One region of the Arthrobacter sp. Y3221159 genome, then DNA from elsewhere that is predicted to be linked to it. Evidence: predicted binding sites of a transcription regulator. Region 1 holds the regulator's gene; each other region holds the start of a gene.
The links. Region 1 encodes HrcA, which represses chaperone genes, less so after heat shock. Its sites were predicted from a motif close to TTNGCACTCGNNNNNNNCGAGTGCNAA; they were not measured.
Positions count from the first base shown of each region.

Region 2: a site for HrcA is predicted at 2,892-2,918, ahead of AC5RT3_RS01815 (FmdB family zinc ribbon protein). Genes of this name have one in related genera too.
Region 3: a site for HrcA is predicted at 3,235-3,261, ahead of groES (co-chaperone GroES). Genes of this name have one in related genera too.

Region 1 covers NZ_JBNHFC010000019.1:21,497-27,834, reverse strand. The annotation lists gene AC5RT3_RS17275 (16S rRNA (uracil(1498)-N(3))-methyltransferase) at 1-624, opposite strand, end outside; gene dnaJ (molecular chaperone DnaJ) at 627-1,754, opposite strand; gene hrcA (heat-inducible transcriptional repressor HrcA) at 1,836-2,849, opposite strand; gene AC5RT3_RS17260 (DUF3097 domain-containing protein) at 3,040-3,888, shown strand; gene AC5RT3_RS17255 (DUF4870 domain-containing protein) at 4,010-4,429, shown strand; gene hemW (radical SAM family heme chaperone HemW) at 4,556-5,785, opposite strand; gene lepA (translation elongation factor 4) at 5,822-6,338, opposite strand, start outside.
Region 2 covers NZ_JBNHFC010000001.1:385,701-392,038, reverse strand. The annotation lists gene AC5RT3_RS01835 (hypothetical protein) at 1-494, opposite strand, end outside; gene AC5RT3_RS01830 (GNAT family N-acetyltransferase) at 600-1,220, opposite strand; gene galU (UTP--glucose-1-phosphate uridylyltransferase GalU) at 1,226-2,131, opposite strand; gene AC5RT3_RS01820 (5-formyltetrahydrofolate cyclo-ligase) at 2,239-2,859, shown strand; gene AC5RT3_RS01815 (FmdB family zinc ribbon protein) at 2,974-3,252, shown strand; gene AC5RT3_RS01810 (RcpC/CpaB family pilus assembly protein) at 3,358-4,092, shown strand; gene AC5RT3_RS01805 (AAA family ATPase) at 4,134-6,338, opposite strand, start outside.
Region 3 covers NZ_JBNHFC010000001.1:348,528-354,865, forward strand. The annotation lists gene AC5RT3_RS01660 (shikimate 5-dehydrogenase) at 1-648, shown strand, start outside; gene AC5RT3_RS01665 (THUMP-like domain-containing protein) at 659-1,900, opposite strand; gene AC5RT3_RS01670 (hypothetical protein) at 1,954-2,334, shown strand; gene AC5RT3_RS01675 (DMT family transporter) at 2,274-3,206, opposite strand; gene groES (co-chaperone GroES) at 3,417-3,710, shown strand; gene groL (chaperonin GroEL) at 3,788-5,398, shown strand; gene AC5RT3_RS01690 (dihydrofolate reductase family protein) at 5,484-6,086, opposite strand; gene AC5RT3_RS01695 (alpha/beta hydrolase) at 6,183-6,338, shown strand, end outside.

The sequences.
Region 1 (6,338 bases):
GGGTCCTACGATCAGGAGCACCTCGCGGTGTTCCGCTCCCCCGCCGCCGGCCTGCCAACCCTCAAGGACGGTGCGCAGCGGACGGACGGCGTCCACGTGCAGGATGACCGCCAGGTCCGCGGCCTCGACGGCTGCGGAAAGCGCGGCGGTGTCGACGGCGGGGCGGACCTCCGGCACCCAGGACCGCCGTGCCTGCTTGGCGGCGGCGGTCACCACCGACTGCCATTTGGCGTGGGCTTTCGCTGCGCGGTCACCTTTCCACCGCACGATGGACCGCTCGGACTGCCATGGGATCACGGCGTCGACCCCCAGCTCGGTGGCCGTTTCGATGGCCAGCTCGTCCCGGTCGCCCTTTGCCAGGGCCTGGACGAGCACCAGCCGGACGTCCGGCCGCTGTTCGACGGTTACGGACGCGCACTCCACCTCGAGGGCCGCCGGCGCAGCAGCGGCGACCCGCCCTGTCATCCTGGTGCCGGCGCCGTCGACAATATCGACGGCTTCGCCCGGTTCAAGTCGTTTGACAGCGACGGCATGCCTGGCCTCGGCCCCTTCCAGGACGAAGCGGCCGCCCGGCGACATTCCATCCAGGGACCCGGCGGCGGTGAAGAAGACGGGGTTGCTCACCGCTACAGGTTACCGAGGCGGTCCCGAAGCTTGGCGAACATGCCGCCGCTCGCAGCCAGCTTGCCGTCAGTGATCTGCTCACCCCGGAGCTTGGCCAACTGCCGCAGCAGGTCTTCCTGGGCGGCATCGAGCTTGGCGGGAGTCTCCACCTGCAGGTGGACCTTGAGGTCGCCACGGCCATACCCGCGAAGGTGGGTGACGCCCAAACCGCGAAGCGTAATGATTTCACCGGATTGGGTGCCGGGCTTAACGTCGATTTCCTGCGTGCCGTCGAAGGTTTCCAGGCTGACCTCGGTGCCAAGGGCGGCCGCCGTCATGGGAATGTTCAAGGTGGCGTGGAGGTCGTCCCCGTCCCGGACATAAGTGGGATCGTTGTTGACCCGGATCTCCACGTAGAGGTCGCCGGAAGGTCCACCGGCGGGTCCCGCCTCACCCTGCCCGGACAGCTGGATGCGTGTTCCGGTGGCGACGCCGGCAGGAACCTTGATGGTCAGTGAACGGCGGCTCCGGATGCGGCCCTGGCCGCTGCACTCGTTGCAGGGATCCTTGATGACGGTGCCGAATCCTTCGCAGCTGCCGCAGGGGGCAGCCGTCATGACCTGGCCGAGGATGGAACGGACTGCCCGTTGGACCTGGCCGCTGCCGCCGCAGATGTCGCAGCGCTCCGGATGAGTGCCGGGCTGGCAGCAGGAGCCTTCGCAGGTGGGGCAGGTGACCGCCGTATCCACCTCGAGCTTCTTGTTGACGCCAAACACGGCGTCACGGAGGTCGATCCGGACGCTGATGAGGGCGTCCTGGCCGCGTCGGACGCGTGAGGCCGGACCGGTGGAGCCGCCGGCACCGAAGAAGGTGTCGAAGATGTCCTGGAATGCGAAGCCCTGCCCGGCGTAGCTGCCGCCGCCGAACCCGTTGTCCGTGCCGTTCTCGTTGCCGGTGGTGTCGTAGACGCGCCGCTTCTGGGGGTCCGAGAGGACTTCGTACGCATGGGTCACTGCCTTGAAGCGGTCAGCGGCCTCCTCGCCCGGGTTGACGTCCGGGTGCAGGGTACGGGCCAGCTTGCGGTAGGCCTTTTTGATTTCTTCTCCGGTGGCCTCCGGTGAGACTCCAAGGACGTCGTAGTGGCTGCTCAAAGTTCGTATCTCTTCCTTGTTGACTGCATGCAGTGGGGGTGTCCTTCCGCGGACCGGCTGCCAGGGCAACCGGCGCCCCGCTCAGGGCCCCAGAATCCGGGATAGGTAGCGGGCAACAGCCCTGACGGCGGCCATAGTGGTGGGATAGTCCATGCGCGTGGGCCCCAGCACGCCTATTTTCGCTGCGCTGTCCGGACCGTAGCCGGTGGCCACCACGGAAGCTTCGGCAAGGCCGTCGTACGGGTTCTCACGCCCGATGCTGACTGCCACGCCACGGTGGTCCTGCGCCATTTCGCTCAGCAGGCGCAGCATCACCACCTGTTCCTCCAGGGCTTCCAGGACAGGTCCGATGCTGAGCGGGAAATCCACGTTGGACCGGGCAAGGTTCGCCGTGCCCGCCATGACCATGCGCTCCTCGCGGCTGCTGTGCGCCAGGAGCTCCAGCCCGTGGGCCAGTGCCTGCGCAGCCGGCCGCTGCGCCGGGCCGACGGCGGAGACGACGCCGGGCAGGGACTGCCCTAACTGGCCCAGCGGGGTTCCGGCGAGGGAACCGAGGAACTGGGTCCGGAGCGCGGCGAGGGCGTCGTCACCGAGGTCCTGGCCGACGTCGATGACCCGCTGCTCCACCTTGCCGCTGTTGGCGATCAAAACCACCAGCACTTTCCGCGGTGCCAGCAGGACGAATTCGATGTGGCGGATCAGGGCCCGGCTCAGATGGGGATACTGGACCACCGCCACCTGGTTGGTCAGTTGCGACAGCAGCCGGACGGTCCGGTCCAGGACATCATCGAGGTCGTCGGAGCCTTCGAGCAGCGACTGGATGGCGCGGCGTTCAGCCTGGGACAGCGGCTTCACAGCCGAGATCTGGTCAACGAACAGGCGGTAGCCCTTGTCCGTGGGAATCCTGCCCGCACTGGTGTGCGGTGCGGTGATGAGCCCTTCGTCTTCCAGGGCTGCCATGTCGTTGCGGATTGTTGCACTGGATACGCCGAGATGATGCCTTTCCACCAGCGCCTTGGAACCCACGGGCTCGCGGGAGTGGACGTAGTCCTCCACGATTGCCCGCAGCACTTCCAGTTTGCGTGGCTCGCTCACACTCCACCTCCAATCCAGGGTCAGGGCGGCAGCGCCACCCTGTGCAACAAACATCAGGGAAAACCATCAGGGTTAGCACTCGACATGCCTAAGTGCTAACAGTCTATTATGACTCGCCCCGTTGTTAGCATTGGTACCGCTCCGGGCGAAATTCCGGCGGCACTGATCTAGCGCTAGGCGGAGTCGATCCATGGATTACCAGAACTGGGGGCCCCGGGAGATGTCCGGCCCCGTCCGCACCCAACTTCCCGAAGTCCCCGTTGAACGCGGCATGGTCCTGGAGGACGTGCAGTCCGGGTGGGTTGGTGCCGTGACGCGGGTGGAAAAGTCAGGCGGCATGCACGTGGTGGCGCTGGAAGACCGGCGGGGAAAGTCACGGACGTTCCGGCTCGGCTTCGGCTTCCTCCTGGAGGGCCAGGCCATCCGCCTGATGCCGCCGGCACCGCGTGCCGCTGCCGGCGCCGGAGCCGGCAGGACGGCGTCGGGCTCGGTCCGGGTCACGGGCCAGCGTGCCCAGGTGGCCAAAGCCAGCCGCATCTGGGTGGAAGGCAAGCACGACGCCGAACTGGTGGAGAAGGTCTGGGGAGACGACCTTCGAGTGGAGGGCATCGTCGTCGAACCCCTGCACGGCATTGACGACCTCGCCGGAGCGGTGGCCGATTTCCGGCCCGGGCCGGGACGGCGGCTGGGCGTGCTCGTGGACCACCTGGTGCCGGACTCGAAGGAGTCCCGCATTGCCGACGCCGTGATGGCGTCCCCCGGCGCCGCGGGGAACGTCCTGATCGTGGGCCACCCGTACGTGGATGTGTGGCAGGCCATCAGGCCCGCTGTCCTGGGGATCGAGCAGTGGCCCGTAGTGCCCCGGGGCCAGGACTGGAAGACCGGCGTGCTGGCGGCCTTCGGCTGGCCGCACGCCACGAAGGAGGACATCGGGCTGGGGTGGCAGAAGCTGCTGGGTGCCGTCCGCAGCTACGCTGACCTTGAGGCGTCGCTGCTGGGCCGCGTTGAGGAAGTGATCGACTTCCTCACGGTGCCCTGAATGGGGAGCCATGTCCCGGATAGCCAGTATTCTTGGTACTGCAGGTCCTGCGGCACTGTCCGCGGCCGCAGCAAGGCAGCACCGGCATTCCGCACTATTGCACTCTCGAAGGAAACAGACTGTGGCAGAAAACACCCGTGATCACAGGGACAGCCAGGGCGGCGCAGGCCGCTCCGAATACCATGGCGTCCCGGCGAACGCGCTGCCCCTGACGGCAGGCGAGGACAGGCAATGGGCCACCCTGGCGCACTTCGGCGGAATCCTCGGTTGCGTACCTGCGCTGCTGATCTTCCTGATCTTCCGCGACCGCGGGCCGTTCACGGCGCAGGAGTCCAAGGAAGCCCTGAACTTCAGCCTGCCGCCCACCATTGCGGCCGTGGTGGCGAACATCCTGGTATTCATCCCCGTCATCGGCAACATCTTCGCCGTCATTGCCACGCTGATCTGGATCGCCCTGACCTGCTTCTCGGTGGCGGCAGGCATCCACGTGAACAAGGGCCAGCCGCACCGGTACCAGTACAACCTGCGCTGGATCAAGTAGTCCCCACCGGCTCCCAGCCCTCGCAAGCTCGCGCCGGGGCCCTCGCCGGCGTGGGCCCATCCACCGGCTCCCAGCCCTCGCAAGCTCGCGCCGGGGCCCTCGCCGGCGTGGGCCCATCCGGGCAGGTTAGTCCGGGAGGATCCGGCGGACCACCGCGTCTGCGAGCAGGCGCCCCTTCAGGGTGAGGACGAGTTTCCCGCGGAATGCCGCGGCCGGGTCCACCAGGCCGTCGGCAATCAGTCCTGCCATTTCGTGGCGTCCGACAGCGCTCAGGGTGGCCACTTCAAGGCCCGCCTGGAGGCGAGCCTCCAGCATGATGCGTTCGACATTCCGGGTTTCCGGGTCAAGGGTTTCCCGCCCGGCAGCCGGTGAGAGTCCCTGGGCCAGGCGGCCGGCATAGGCGGTGGGATGTTTGACGTTCCACCAGCGGACGCCACCAACATGGGAGTGGGCGCCCGGGCCGATCCCCCACCAGTCGTCCCCCCGCCAGTAGGCGAGGTTGTGGCGGCACGCCTGCTCCGGTGTGCGGGCCCAGTTGCTGACCTCGTACCAGCCCAGGCCGGCCGCGGTGATCAGCTGGTCGGCGAGTTCGTACTTGTCGGCGTGGTCGTCGTCGTCGATACCCGGGACCTCCCCGCGCCGCATCTGCGCGGCGAGCTTGGTGCCGTCCTCCACGATCAGCGCGTAGGCGCTAATGTGGTCGGGCTGGTAGGACAGGGCGGTCTCCAGGGAGTACCGCCAGTCGTCCAGGGATTCGCCCGGCGTCCCGTAGATCAGGTCCAGGCTGACGGCCAGTCCGGCCTCCCTGGCCCACTGCACCACCTGCGGAACCCTGCTGGGGGTATGCGTCCGGTCCAGGACCTTGAGCACGTGCGGAACCGCCGACTGCATGCCAAAGGAAACGCGCGTGAAACCCGCTGCCTTGAGGACAGCGAGGGACTCGGGAGTCACGGAGTCCGGATTGGCTTCGGTGGTGACCTCCGCGCCGTCCTCAATGCCCCACTCGTCGATTGCCGCCCGAAGGATCCGGGCGAGATCGGCGGCGGGAAGCAGGGTGGGCGTCCCGCCGCCGAAGAAAACAGTGCTGAGCTTCCGCGCCGGAAGCCCGGACCCGGCCAGCACCCTGGCGGCAAACGCCACCTCGGAGGCGGCGGTGCCGGCATAGGCGTCCTGGGACGCACCGCCGCCGAGCTCGGTGGCGGTGTAGGTGTTGAAGTCGCAGTACCCGCAGCGCACCGCGCAGAAGGGGATGTGGACATACAGCCCAAACGCACGGCTCTCCGCGCCCTCGGCTGCCTGCGCGGGCAGCAGGCCGTCCGACGGCGCGGGGTCGCCCAGGGGAAGAACACTAGGCATTGCTGCGGCCCGTGATAGATGCGGCCACTGTCATCACTACTTCTTGGCCTTGTCCTTGGACTCGTCGGTGGTCAGCGCGGCGATGAAGGCCTCCTGGGGAACCTCTACGCGGCCTACCATCTTCATGCGCTTCTTGCCTTCCTTCTGCTTCTCCAGCAGCTTCCGCTTACGCGAAATGTCACCGCCGTAGCACTTGGCGAGCACGTCCTTGCGGATGGCGCGGATGCTTTCGCGAGCGATGATCCTGGATCCGATGGCTGCCTGGATGGGGACCTCGAACTGCTGCCTCGGAATGAGCTCACGCAGCTTGCCGGTCATCATCACGCCGTACGCGTAGGCCTTGTCCTTGTGGGTGATGGCACTGAAGGCGTCCACCTGTTCGCCCTGCAGCAGGATGTCCACCTTGACGAGGTCTGCCACCTGTTCGCCGTCGGCCTTCCAGTCCAGCGACGCGTAGCCGCGGGTCTTGGACTTGAGGATGTCGAAGAAGTCGAAAACGATCTCCGCCAGAGGGATCCAGTACCGCAGTTCCACGCGGTCCTCGGAGAGGTAG
Region 2 (6,338 bases), on a different contig from region 1:
GGAATCCTTTCGGATACGTGTCTAACCGGCGGTGCGCTCATAGCCGAGCGAAAAGCCGCGTTGACCTTGGCCTTGCGGTCGCGGACAGCCAGCCAGCGCAGGATGGCGACGGACACCGCCGTCAGTGCCGCACAGGCCAGCGGCAGGAAAGGTGAGCCGAGGCCAAAAGGCAGCAGAATTGCGGAAACCAGTGACGTCATCAAAGACAGGAGTCCGGCAAGCGCCAGTGCGGTCCGGCCGTAACGGATCCGGAGGCGGCCGGCGGGTGCCGGGCCGGCAGGCTTGGCGGAGGGTCCGGCGCTCTTCCTGGCTTCCATGGGCTTCTCCTGCTGGGCGGCGACGTTCAGTACCAGACCGGCTGGCTGATCCGGTCTTTCCTCGGCTGGGGCGTCTGCCAGAAAATCACCGGCGGGCTGGAACTGGTGCCGGCGGTTCCGGAGGACGTAGGGGGCAACCCACACAATCCAGAGCACGACGGCAACCACAAGGATCACTGAGCTGCTAAGGGGGAAGTCCACACTCAAAACCGTATGAGCATCAGGCCTCCTGCTGCGGCATTAGCCGCGGTGTGTCGCAGGCCGGGGAGCAAATGAGTGGATTTATGACGGCCTGGTGGCGAGCCAGCGTGTCAACAGGCCTTCCGGGACCTCTTCCGATGTCAGGGCGAACGACCGGTGGTCGGCCCATTCGCCGTTGATGTGGAGGTAGCGGGGCCGGTAGCCCTCGTCCCGGAAGCCCAGCTTCTCCACCACCCGCAGGCTGGGCGCATTTTCAGGCCGGATGTTGATTTCCATCCGGTGCAGCCCCAGGGTCTGGAAGCAGTGGTCGGTCACCAGGGCCACTGCAGTGGGGGCGATTCCGCGCCCGGCCCTGGCCTGGTCCACCCAATATCCCAGGGTGGCCATCATCGCCGACCCCCACACGATGGAGGAGACCGTCAACTGGCCGATGATTGGCGGATTTCGCAGCCCCGGAGTTCTCTCCGTGATCACGAAGGGCAGGGCGGTGGCCTGGGCGGCCTGCGTATTCAACGAACGGACCATCTGCCGGTAGTCCGGAAGGCCTGCGCGCGGGTCCGGGTTGGACGCCTCCCACGGTGCAAGCCAGTCGCTGTTGCGGGACCTGACCTCCGTCCACTCCTTTTTGTCCCGGTACCTGATGGGCCGCAGGACCAGGTCGCCGCACTCCAGGGTTACGGGCCAGATGGGGCCGAATCGCACAGCTGCTACTTGGACAGGCCGTCGGTGAACCCCGGCAGCCACTCCCGCAGGCCCGGGCCGAGGTCCTCGCTGTCGATGGCGAGCTGCAGGCATGCCTTGAGGTAGCTGAGCTTGTCGCCCGTATCGTAGCGGCGTCCCCGGAACACAACACCGTAAACGCCGCGGCCTTCGCCGCTCCCGGTGGCGAGCTCCTGCAGTGCGTCCGTCAGCTGGATCTCTCCGCCGCGTCCGGGGCCGGTGCGCTCCAGAACTTCGAAGACGGACGGATGCAGGACGTAGCGGCCAATAACAGCAAGGTTTGACGGCGCTTCATCAGCGGACGGCTTCTCGACCAGCCCGTTGACCCGCACAAAGCTTTCGCCGTCGATGTCCTGGATGTCCGCACAGCCGTAGGAGCTGATCTGTGACGGTTCCACCTCGATGAGGGCGACCACAGACCCGCCGGTCTTGGCCTGGACATCGATCATGGTGCTGAGCAGTTCGTCACGGGCATCAATGAGGTCATCCCCCAGCAGCACGGCGAAGGCTTCATCGCCAACGTGCTGCTTGGCCCGGAGGACGGCGTGGCCCAGCCCATTGGGATCGCCCTGGCGCACGTAATGGATGTCGCCAAGGTTGCTGGCCGCCTGGATGGACGCCAGTTTCTCAGTGTCCCCTTTGTCGGCAAGCGTTGACTCCAAGGCCGGGACCCGGTCAAAGTGGTCCTCCAGAGCCCGCTTGTTACGTCCCGTGATCATCAGAACGTCATTCAGCCCCACCTGCACGGCTTCCTCCACCACATACTGGATGGCAGGCTTGTCCACCACAGGCAGCATTTCCTTGGGCATAGCCTTGGTGGCAGGAAGGAACCTGGTGCCCAGACCGGCAGCGGGGATGACGGCTTTGCGGACTCTCGGGTTACGGGTACTCACCGGACTAATCTAACGTCAGCGTCAAGCATTCAGTAATCAACGGACCGGCGGGCAGCCGCGCCGGAACCGGCGTACCAACCCCCCAGCACGGGTAATAAGGAGACACAATGACCCAACAGCAAGCCACCGCCAAGGACGACATCCGGACAGCCCACCGCCGGCGAAGGGCAGCACTGACCCCTGAAGAACTGGAAGCCGCCGGCGCTGCCCTGGCCATGCATGGTGCCGCCTGGGCCGAATCCATGTCCGGCGGAAGGCCGGCGACGTTCTGCGTGTATCTCGGTACTGGCGTCGAGCCGCCCACGCTGCCCCTCATCGCCGCCCTCCACGGCAACGGCCACAAGGTCCTGCTCCCCGTTTGCGAGCCGGGCCGTGAGTTGAGCTGGGTTATCTGGGGCCCGGACAGCACCCTGGAACGCAGCAGGTACGCACCCATCATGGAACCGGTTGGGCCCCGCCACGGACCGGATGTTGCCGGCGAGGCCACAGCACTGTTCATCCCTGCTACCGCCGTGGATCTCGACGGCAACAGGGTGGGCCAGGGCGGCGGCTACTACGACAAGTTCCTGGGCCACCTTGCCACCGCCGGGAAGGAAATCCCGCTGGCCGCTGTTATCTATGACGATGAACTCCTCCCGGCGGGCCGGATTCCTGCCGAGGAGTTCGACCGTCCTGTTCCCGCCGTCCTTGTCCCGTCGGGGCTTAGGCCGTTGGGCAAGATCGCATAAGTCAGGCGGGTGGCCGCAACGGGATGATAGAATTAGCACTCAGGCCCTGCGACTGCTAATGGATTACCAGGTGGCAGCACGGGACCTCTCGTTTGCCCAAGAGGAGGAGCACCAGTGCCAACATATGCTTACGCCTGCAAGGATTGCGGCCACGCCTTCGACATCGTCCAGTCGTTCTCGGACAGCTCACTGACGTCGTGCCCGGAATGCCAGGGCGCGCTGCGCAAGAAGTTCAACAGCGTGGGTGTCGTGTTCAAGGGCTCCGGCTTCTACCGGACCGATTCCCGGGACTCCAAGGGCAACACCGTCTCCGCAGCGCCGGCTTCTTCCACGCCTGCTCCGGCAGCGGCACCTTCCGCTCCCGCTCCGGCAGCTGCGGCTGCCGCCAGCTGATTCCGGCTTCCGCCGTTACGACGGCGGCCCTGCACCGATGGGACATTGTCCACATAGGTGCGGGGCCGCTGTCTTTTGCATATTTGGGGCGCCTAGCGTGGCGGCATGCCTGCTCATCCCTTCCGTGCCCGCCGGGAAGCTTCCGGATTCCTTCGACGTCCCGGCCGGCCGGTTCCCTCCGGCCGCTCCATTGCCCGTCCCAATGCCAGGTTTGGCGGCTGGCTGAGCCGCAACCGCCGACTTGCCATTGCCCTGTTGCTGTGTGCAGCGGCGGCACTCACCGTCCACCAGCTCACGCCGGCACCGGTCCACACCGTCACCGCACTGGCCGCCGCCCGGGACCTGCCTGCCGGGTCTGCCCTTGCGGCCACTGACCTTTCCGCGATCCAGGTTCCTCCGGGCATGCTCGCGGACGGCGTCCTGCGCGAACCCGGCGAAGCGTCCGGCAGGCAGCTGGCTGCCCCGCTGCGCAAGGGCCAGCTGCTGGCGGATGCCCAGCTGCTGGGGCCCGGCCTCCTCACCGGCAGTCCTGCCGGCTCAGCTGCAGTGCCCCTTCGGATGGCGGACCCGTCGTCCATCCAGTTGGTTTCCCCCGGGCAGCTGGTGAACGTGGTGCTGACCGGGGGGAACGGTTTCGACCAGCAAACACCGTCCGAAGTCCTGGCCGCGGCGGTGCCCGTGCTGTGGACCTCGGCAACCGGCGGGCAGGGCGGGCAATGGCTTGGCACGCAGGAGACTGACGGCCTGATCGTCGTGGCCGCCAACGCGGAACAGGCGGCCCGGCTGGCCGGTGCCTCCACGCAAGGCAAGCTGTTCTTTGTCCTGGTCGGACCGCCGTAACCGGCTGCCTCCTTCAGGCGGCGCCGGGGCCTACGAAGGTGTCACCCCCAGTGCGGCGGCTTCTGTTCCTTCAGCCATGCGTCATGGTCATCGTCACGGTCGCCCCACGCCCGCGGATCATCCTCGGCAGCCCGGGCGGGCAGGATGCCCTCCGCCGGCTTCTGGCCGGCACGGGCGGCCGACGCAGGCGCTTCCGCTGTCTCGTCACCGTCTGCGGGCGGCGCTTCGCTGTTGGTGCTGTTGGTCTTCTCGTCGCTGCCCACCGGGGCCGCCTCCTTGCTGTCCTGCCGGTCCGCGGCGGCTGCCTGATGACCGGCACGTGCTGCGTTGCCGGCCCGCCGTCCGGAAGCCGGGCCCGGGAAACGCGTAACGTTCGATGCCGGAGCGGACTCCGCCACGGCATCAATATCATTCAGCGCCTGGTCGACGTCGTCGTCAAGGAATCCGGGCGAAGCCACCCGTCCCGGAAGTACAATCTTTTCCAGTCCGAGGTACTTGGCGATCCGGTCTGCACAGGCGGACGGATCGGTGAAAACCTCGATGGTCCACAAGGGCATGTACCGCCAGCCAAGCCGTTCGAGCAGCTGGGGACGCAGCCTGCTCCGCTCCCGGACACTCATGGTGCGGTACTGTTCCGTGCCGTCGGACTCGATAGCCACCGGCCAGGGAAGATCGGCGTCGTCCTGGCCCATGGTGTTCAGCGGATCGGCGGCGGCCACCACGTCGATGGCGCCGTCGTACTGGTGCCAGACCCGCGCACCGCGTGCCCGCAGCCGGTCGCCCAGGTCCGCCACGAGCGGGTCGGCGCCGAGCGCCTGTTCGCTGGCGGCAGCGCGGGACGCGGGCGTACCGAGATCCGTGTTGCCCGAGATTTCCCGGTCCAGCAGGGCATACAGGTCCACTGCCCCGTGCGTGAGCCGGGTGTGGTCCAGGTCCTCGGGCCGGAAGCACGTCAGAACGTGCATCGAGCGCCGGGCGCGGGTCATCGCGAGGGCGAACTTTTCCCGCCCTCCCTCGGCGGACAGCGGCCCGAAGCTGTGCAGGGCGCGCCCATGCGGTGTCCGGCCGAAGCCCGGTGAGAAAATGACGTGGTCGCGCACCAGGCCCTGGGCCCGCTCAAGGTCCACCACCCGGAACGACTCCGGGCCCGCGCCGAAGAACCCGGCGAGTCCGGGGTGGTTGGGCAGCTGGAGCCTGATGGCCTCACCGATCCGGGCAGCGTGGCGAAGGCTGGCGGTCACCACGGCCAGCGAGGTGCGCGGGCGCAGGCGGGCGTGTTCGAAGACCAGCTCCACCACCCGGTTGACCTCGGCCACCACGGATTCAACACCTTCATGGTCGGCGCTGGGCAGCCCGGTTCCGTCCGGCAGGTACTCCACCAGCAGGGACCGGTCCAGCCCCGTGGCCGACTGTCCCTCCGGCAGCCGGCGGAGCCCGCCGTCGTAGAAGTTCTTGCTCAGCTGCAGGACCAGGTCCTCGTCCACCGCTCGGTAAACGAAGTTTAGCCGCCACACCGGCAGCACGGCGGACAGCGCGGTGAAGGCACTCTCCACCCGCTGATGCGCTGATTCACCGGGCGCCAGCCGCTCCACACCCACTGTGAAGGTGCGCGGGCTGGCGATGCGGGCGTCACCGAAGGCAATCACCTGGCGTGCGCGCGCAATGGAGGGAAGTACCGCCTGCAGCGAGGTGGCTTCGGCGTCGAGGATGACCACGGCGTCGAAATGTTGCTCTGCCGGTAGCAGCCCGGTCATCAGGTACGGGCTGACGGACCACACGGGCACCAGGGTACCGATCAGGTCCGGGGCCTGGGCGGTCAGCGCCGGCAGCGACACGCGGCCGTCTTTGAGCAGGCTGCGCAGGAGGTCGGCCTGGCGGGGCTGCCCGGCGATCGCGGCGCGCCAGCGCTCGGCAAGGTCCCAGCGGAGCCGGGCCGCCCCGCTGGCTATGTGCGCATTGTCCGCGAGCCGGTACTCGGCTTCGAGCTGCCGGAGGGCGTCGCCGTCGGACATCGCCAGGTAGTCGTCACCGCTGATCATCGCCTCAAGCGCAGACTGCCACCAGGCGAGCTCCAGCTCGGCGGCGACGGAAGCGGCGGGTACTTCCCGCTCGGCCAGGTCAGCCAAAAGCTCCCCCAGCCCGTGCTCACGCATGTTTTCCACCAGCAGCGTTCGTTCCGGCAGGGTCTTGAGCGTGTCCGTATCCGCCACCAGCCGCTCAAGGCGGTCCATGAGTTCCCCGTACCG
Region 3 (6,338 bases), on a different contig from region 1:
GCCATCCGTGGCTGCGCCATCTCCATGCCGTACAAGGAGGACGTCATCGCCCTCGTTGACGAGATGGACCCCTCCGCCAAGGCCATCGACTCGGTTAACACCATCGTGAACACGGACGGCCACCTCAAGGCCTACAACACCGACTACACGGCCATCGAACAGCTGCTCGCCAGCAATTCGGTACCCACCGGCTACTCGGTCTTGGTCCAGGGCGCCGGCGGCATGGCCAAGGCCACCGCGGCGGCACTCCGGGACGCCGGCTTCAAGGACGTCACGGTGATTGCGCGGAACGAGGCCGCCGGACGCGCGCTCGCCGCCCAGTACGGCTTCCAATGGCGGGCAGCGCTCGACGGCGGCACCGCGGACCTGATCATCAACGTCACCCCGCTGGGGATGGCCGGCGGGGCGGACGCGGAAACGGTGGCGTTCCCTGCCGAGGCCATCAACGCCGCCAGGATTGTCTTCGATGTGGTGGCGCTGCCCGCGGAGACCCCGCTGATCCGGGCGGCCCGCGCCGCGGGCAAGCCGGTGATCACCGGTGCGGAGGTGGCCACCATCCAGGCGCTGGAACAGTTCGTGCTCTACACGGGCGTGCGGCCCACCCCTGAGCAGGTGCGGGCCGCCGAGGAGTTCATGCGCGCCCAGTAGCACCTGGTGCTCAGGTGCCGGCTGCCATCGGCTCCACCACGATGGCCACCCGGTCCTCCCCGATGCGGGTCAGGACCAGGGTGGCTGTCTTCCCGGCGCCCTTCTTGCCGGCATTCTTGCCGCCGGGCAGCAGCTGCTTCCGCAGTTCCTCCGGGGTGACGGCGGTGCCGCGCTTCTTGATGTCCAGCACCGTGATGCGTTCCTGCTTAACCCAGGCCTTGAGCGCCTTGACGTTGTAGGGCATGACATCCAGCACTTTGTAGGCACGCGCGAACGGGGTGTCTGCAAGTGCGGGGGAGCAGATGTAGGCGATGTGCTCGTCCACCAGGTGGCCCCCGAGCTCCTTTGCGACGTCGGCCACGAGTCCCGCCCGGATGACGGCGCCGTCCGGTTCGTAGAGGTAGCCCGCCACCGGACCCACCGGCGCCGCGGGCCCGGCTCCGAACTCATCGGCGCTGGCAAGCTCGGCTGCTCCGTTTGGCCCCAGCACCAGGGCTGAGCGGCGGACGCCGGCGCGGCGCACGGCGTTGAACCACAGGGCCACCTCGGTGACGTCCCCGTTCACGGACACCCATTGGGCTTCACAGCCTTCGGGCACGGAATCATGCGGCATCCCCGGCCCCATCTTCACCCCCACGGCCTTTCCGGATGCCGCGAGGGACTCCACGAAGGACAGCGGCGGCGAAAAGGCTTCGGGATCCCAGATGCGCGTGGTGCCGGAGCTGGAGGTGACCCTGCGGGCGGGGTCCAGCCACACGCCGTCGATGCCATCCAGCGGGACCGCGGTGGCGTCCGCGTGGACCACGGTGGCGTTCGGGAAGGGGATAAGGTTCACGGTGGCGCAGGCGGCAGTTGTCTCGTCCTTTTCCACCGCGGTGACGGTGAGGTCCAGGGAAGCCAGCGCAAGGGAGTCGGCGCCGAGCCCGCAGCCCAGGTCTGCGACGTGGCTGACGCCCGCTTCGGCGAAGCGCTGCGCGTGGCGGGCTGCAACGCTCAGGCGGGTGGCCTGCTCCAGCCCGGCCTGGGTGAACAGCATCTGGCGGGCAAACTCGCCGAACTTGGCCTCGGCCCTGGTGCGGAGCCGTGACTGCGTGAGGGCAGCGGACACGAGTTCGGGGGAGTGTCCGGCCTTGCGCAGCGCGGAATTCAACCCGAACGACGCGTCATCACGGTAGGGTCCAAGGGAGGCCAGCAGTTCCCAGCCTTCCGGGGTGAGCAGCGGCGCGATCTGGTCCTGGGGAGCGTTGGGCATGCGTTCCAGCCTAGTGGAGGAGCGTCCTGCGGGATGCCGATAGGGTTGAAACCATGGAAGACAGCGCAGGCCCCCAGCAGTCCGGAGAACAGCAGCCCACGGACCGGGGTCCTGCCAAGTACGCCCGCCCGGCGCTGATCGCGGCGGCCGTGGTGGCGGTGGTGTGCCTGGCGCTGCTGGTGATCATTTTCTTCCTGGACACGTTCAACGCCACCGTCTATTCGGTGGGCGGCAACAGCATCGAGGACGATACCCAGGAGGCCCGGGATATCCGCGGGCTGTACGCCGGGGCACGGACCGGAAGCATTGTGTTCCTGGTCGCCTCCCTGCTGGCCGCGGCCGCCGCAGCCGCTGTGCTGTACCGCAGCAGGAATCAGGGGACGCGGGATTCCGACGGCGGCGAGGACGTTGACTTCGATGATCTGGGCCGCTGAGGCTGCTGCCCAGCGCTGGTGAGCAGTACGCCTGATATCACCAGGATGCCGCCCATAACCTGCGCGATGGTGATGGGCTGGCCCAGCAGCACCGTGATGATAGCGGTAAAGACGGCGATCAGGTTCAGGTAGTTGCCCGCGTTCGCGGCCGTGGTCCGTTTCAGGGCCAGGTTCCACAGCAGGTAGGAGCCCAGGGACGGGAACACCGCGATAAACGCCAGCGACCAGCTTTCGGCGGGTGTGGACGGCAGCCCGGCGCCGCTCACCACCGCCACGGGGGCGAGGACCACGGCTGCCAGGGCAACCTGCACCGCAGTGGCCGTGATGGCCGGCAGGGACAGCCTGCGGGCGATGATGGTGTAGAAGCCCCATACCGTGATGGCGGCCAGGATCAGCAGTTCACCGGCATTGATGGAGAACGTGACCAGCCGCTGCAGGTCACCGCCGGTAAGCACCAGGAGGACCCCGGCCAGGCCCAGGCCGATGCCCAGCCAGCTCACGGGGCGGGGCCGGTCCCGAAGGAGGACGACGGCGAGCACCATGATCAGCGCCGGGTTGGCGGCAGTGACCAGGGAGGCGTTCAGGGCCGAGGTGTGCTGCAGCGCGCTGTACAGCAGCAGCGTATAGCCGCTCATCCCCAGCACGCTTAGCAGCAGCAGGACCGGCCAGCGGCGCAGCACCGCCTTCCAGTCCGGCCTGTCGACGACGTGTGCCAGGAGGAGCAGCGGCGCGGCGGCCAGGGCCCAGCGCCAGAACGTCAGCTGGAGCGGGTCCATGGTCTTCATGGCCGACTGGCCCACCACGAAGTTTCCGGCCCAGAACAGGTTCGCAAGGATCAGGTACACGGCAGCTCGCACCGCTTCAATGTACATGGCACGTGTGTCCGCCGAGGACGAAACGCTGGCACTCGCCTTGACCGAGTGCTAACGCGGACATAGAGTCTTCATTAGCACTCTCCCTAGGAGGGTGCTAACACATGAAGAGCTGCCACCAGGCTGCTGCCGGCACCGCGACGACGGTTGCCAGCCAGGGCGGAAAGCTTTCCAAGTCCACGAATTTGCTGACGAAAAGGAGAGGTCCGAGTGTCGGTCTCTATTAAGCCTCTTGAGGATCGTATTGTTGTCCGCCCGCTCGAAGCCGAGCAGACCACGGCTTCCGGCCTGGTTATCCCGGACTCCGCACAGGAGAAGCCCCAGGAAGGCGAAGTTGTTGCAGTAGGCCCCGGCCGCTTCGAAGACGGCAGCCGCGTACCGGTCGACGTAGCCGTGGGCGACGTCGTGATCTACTCCAAGTACGGTGGAACCGAAGTCAAGACCGGCGGCACCGAGTACCTCGTGCTGTCCGCCCGCGACGTCCTGGCGATCGTCGTAAAGTAACTTCCCGGATCCCCGTGCCGCTGGTCATGCCTTCTGCTGGCCAGCTGCGCGGGGTTCTGTCTTGAAAGGACAAAACCATGGCAAAGCAGCTTGCGTTTAACGACGCTGCCCGCCGGTCTCTTGAAGCCGGCATCGATAAGCTCGCCAACACCGTCAAGGTAACGCTCGGCCCCCGCGGCCGCAACGTTGTCCTGGACAAGAAGTGGGGCGCGCCCACCATCACAAACGACGGCGTCACCATCGCCCGCGAAGTGGAACTGGACGACCCGTACGAGAACCTTGGTGCCCAGCTGGCCAAGGAAGTTGCCACCAAGACCAACGACGTAGCAGGCGACGGCACCACCACCGCAACGGTCCTGGCCCAGGCACTGGTCAAGGAAGGCCTGCGCAACGTAGCTGCCGGCGCTGCTCCCGGCCAGATCAAGCGCGGCATCGAGGTTTCGGTTGAAGCCGTCGCCGCACGGCTGCTGGAGAACGCCCGCCCCGTCGAGGGCACCCAGGTCGCTAACGTGGCTGCCATCTCGGCACAGAGCGAAGAAATCGGCGAGCTCCTGGCCGAGGCCTTCGGCAAGGTGGGCAAGGATGGTGTAATCACCATCGAGGAATCCTCCACCACCCAGACCGAACTGGTCCTCACCGAGGGCATGCAGTTCGACAAGGGCTACCTGTCCCCGTACTTCATCACGGACGCGGACCGCCAGGAAGCAGTCCTCGAGGACGCCCTCATCCTGATCAACCAGGGCAAGATCTCCTCGCTGCAGGAATTCCTGCCGCTCCTGGAGAAGGCGCTGCAGGCGTCCAAGCCGCTGTTCATCATCGCCGAGGATGTCGACGGCGAGGCCCTGTCCACGCTGATCGTCAACCGCATCCGCGGAACCCTGAACGTCGTTGCCGTCAAGGCTCCCGGCTTCGGTGACCGCCGCAAGGCCATGCTGCAGGACATTGCCACCCTCACCGGTGCACAGGTTGTCTCCCCGGAGCTGGGCCTGAGCCTGGACACCGTTGGCCTGGAGGTGCTGGGTACTGCCCGCCGCATCACGGTCACCAAGGACAACACCACCATCGTGGACGGCGCAGGCTCTGCCGAGGACGTGTCCGCACGCGTCGCGCAGCTGCGTGCCGAGCTGGCCCGCACCGACTCCGACTGGGACCGCGAAAAGCTCCAGGAACGCCTGGCCAAGCTGGCCGGCGGCATCGGCGTCATCAAGGTTGGTGCTGCCACCGAGGTTGAGCTGAAGGAAAAGAAGCACCGCATCGAAGATGCCGTGTCCTCCACCCGCGCTGCCCTCGAAGAAGGCATCGTGGCCGGTGGCGGTTCCGCCCTGATCCACGCCCTCAAGGCACTGGATGAGGACCCCGCCGTCAAGGCGCTGGAAGGCGACGCCGCCGCTGCGGTGGGCATTGTCCGCCGCGCACTGGTGCAGCCGCTGCGCTGGATCGCCCAGAACGCCGGCTTCGACGGCTACGTCATCACCGCCAAGGTCGCCGAGCTCGAAACCAACAACGGCTTCAACGCCAAGTCGGGCGAATACGAGGACCTGATCGCTGCCGGTGTCATCGATCCCGTCAAGGTCACCCGTGCCGCCCTGCGCAACGCAGCCTCCATCGCAGCCCTGGTTCTCACCACTGAGACCCTGGTTGCGGAGAAGCCCGCTGAAGAAGACCAGCACGCAGGCCACAGCCACTAACCTGCCGTTGGCAGGAAACTGTGCGAACAAGAAACCGGTCCGGCATCCGCCGGGCCGGTTTTTGCATCTTCGGGTACGGCTGGAATTAAGTTCCCGGCATGTCCTGCGTCTCCACCCCGCCGGCACGCTCATAAACCAGCCGCACCGCTCCTTTTGGAAAGGACCGTGCCGGTTCGGCGAGGCGGAAGGTGGCCGGAATGATCCCGGCGTCGAAGAGCCGCTTCCCCTGACCCAGGGTGAGCGGATACAGCCAGATGCTAAGGCGGTCGAGCACTTCCGCCTGCAGCAGGGAGCGGATGAGGGCCCCGCTGCCGAACATGTGCACCTCCCCGTACTCCTCGCGGAGCCTGCCCGCGGCCGCGGCATCCGGCAGCACCGTGGTGCCTGCCCAGCCGGGGTGGGCCAGCGATCCGGAGACCACGAACTTGGGCACCCGGTTCAGGGTGGCGCCGATGTCGCCTGACTGGTGCGGCCAGTACGCAGCAAAGATGTCATAGGTCTTCCGGCCCAGCAGGAGGGCGTCCATGCGGCCGATCCCGGCCTCGATGTCGGCTTCGGACTCGTCATCGGACACCGGCAACTGCCAGCCGCCGAAGGCGAAACCGGCCTCGGTATCCTCCTCGCGTCCGCCGGGCGCCTGGTAGACGCCGTCGAGGGTCATGAACAGGTTCGCGACGATGATGCCCATCCGCCCATTGTGGAACTCCGTCCGGACCCTGTCCAGAGACCGGCCTGCCTGCTGCAGGCTAGACTGCTCACGGCTGCTGAAGCAGGAAGGGGACCCATGGCGTCGGACCCGCACACCGTAAGTGCCATGGCGGACTACGGGGGTTTCCTGCCTTCCACCAGGAGGGATTCCCTTGCCGAGCCGGTGGCGGACTGGTGGCCCTGGAAGAACCACCGCATCCACATGCTTCGGCTGCGCGACGCCACTGCCCCG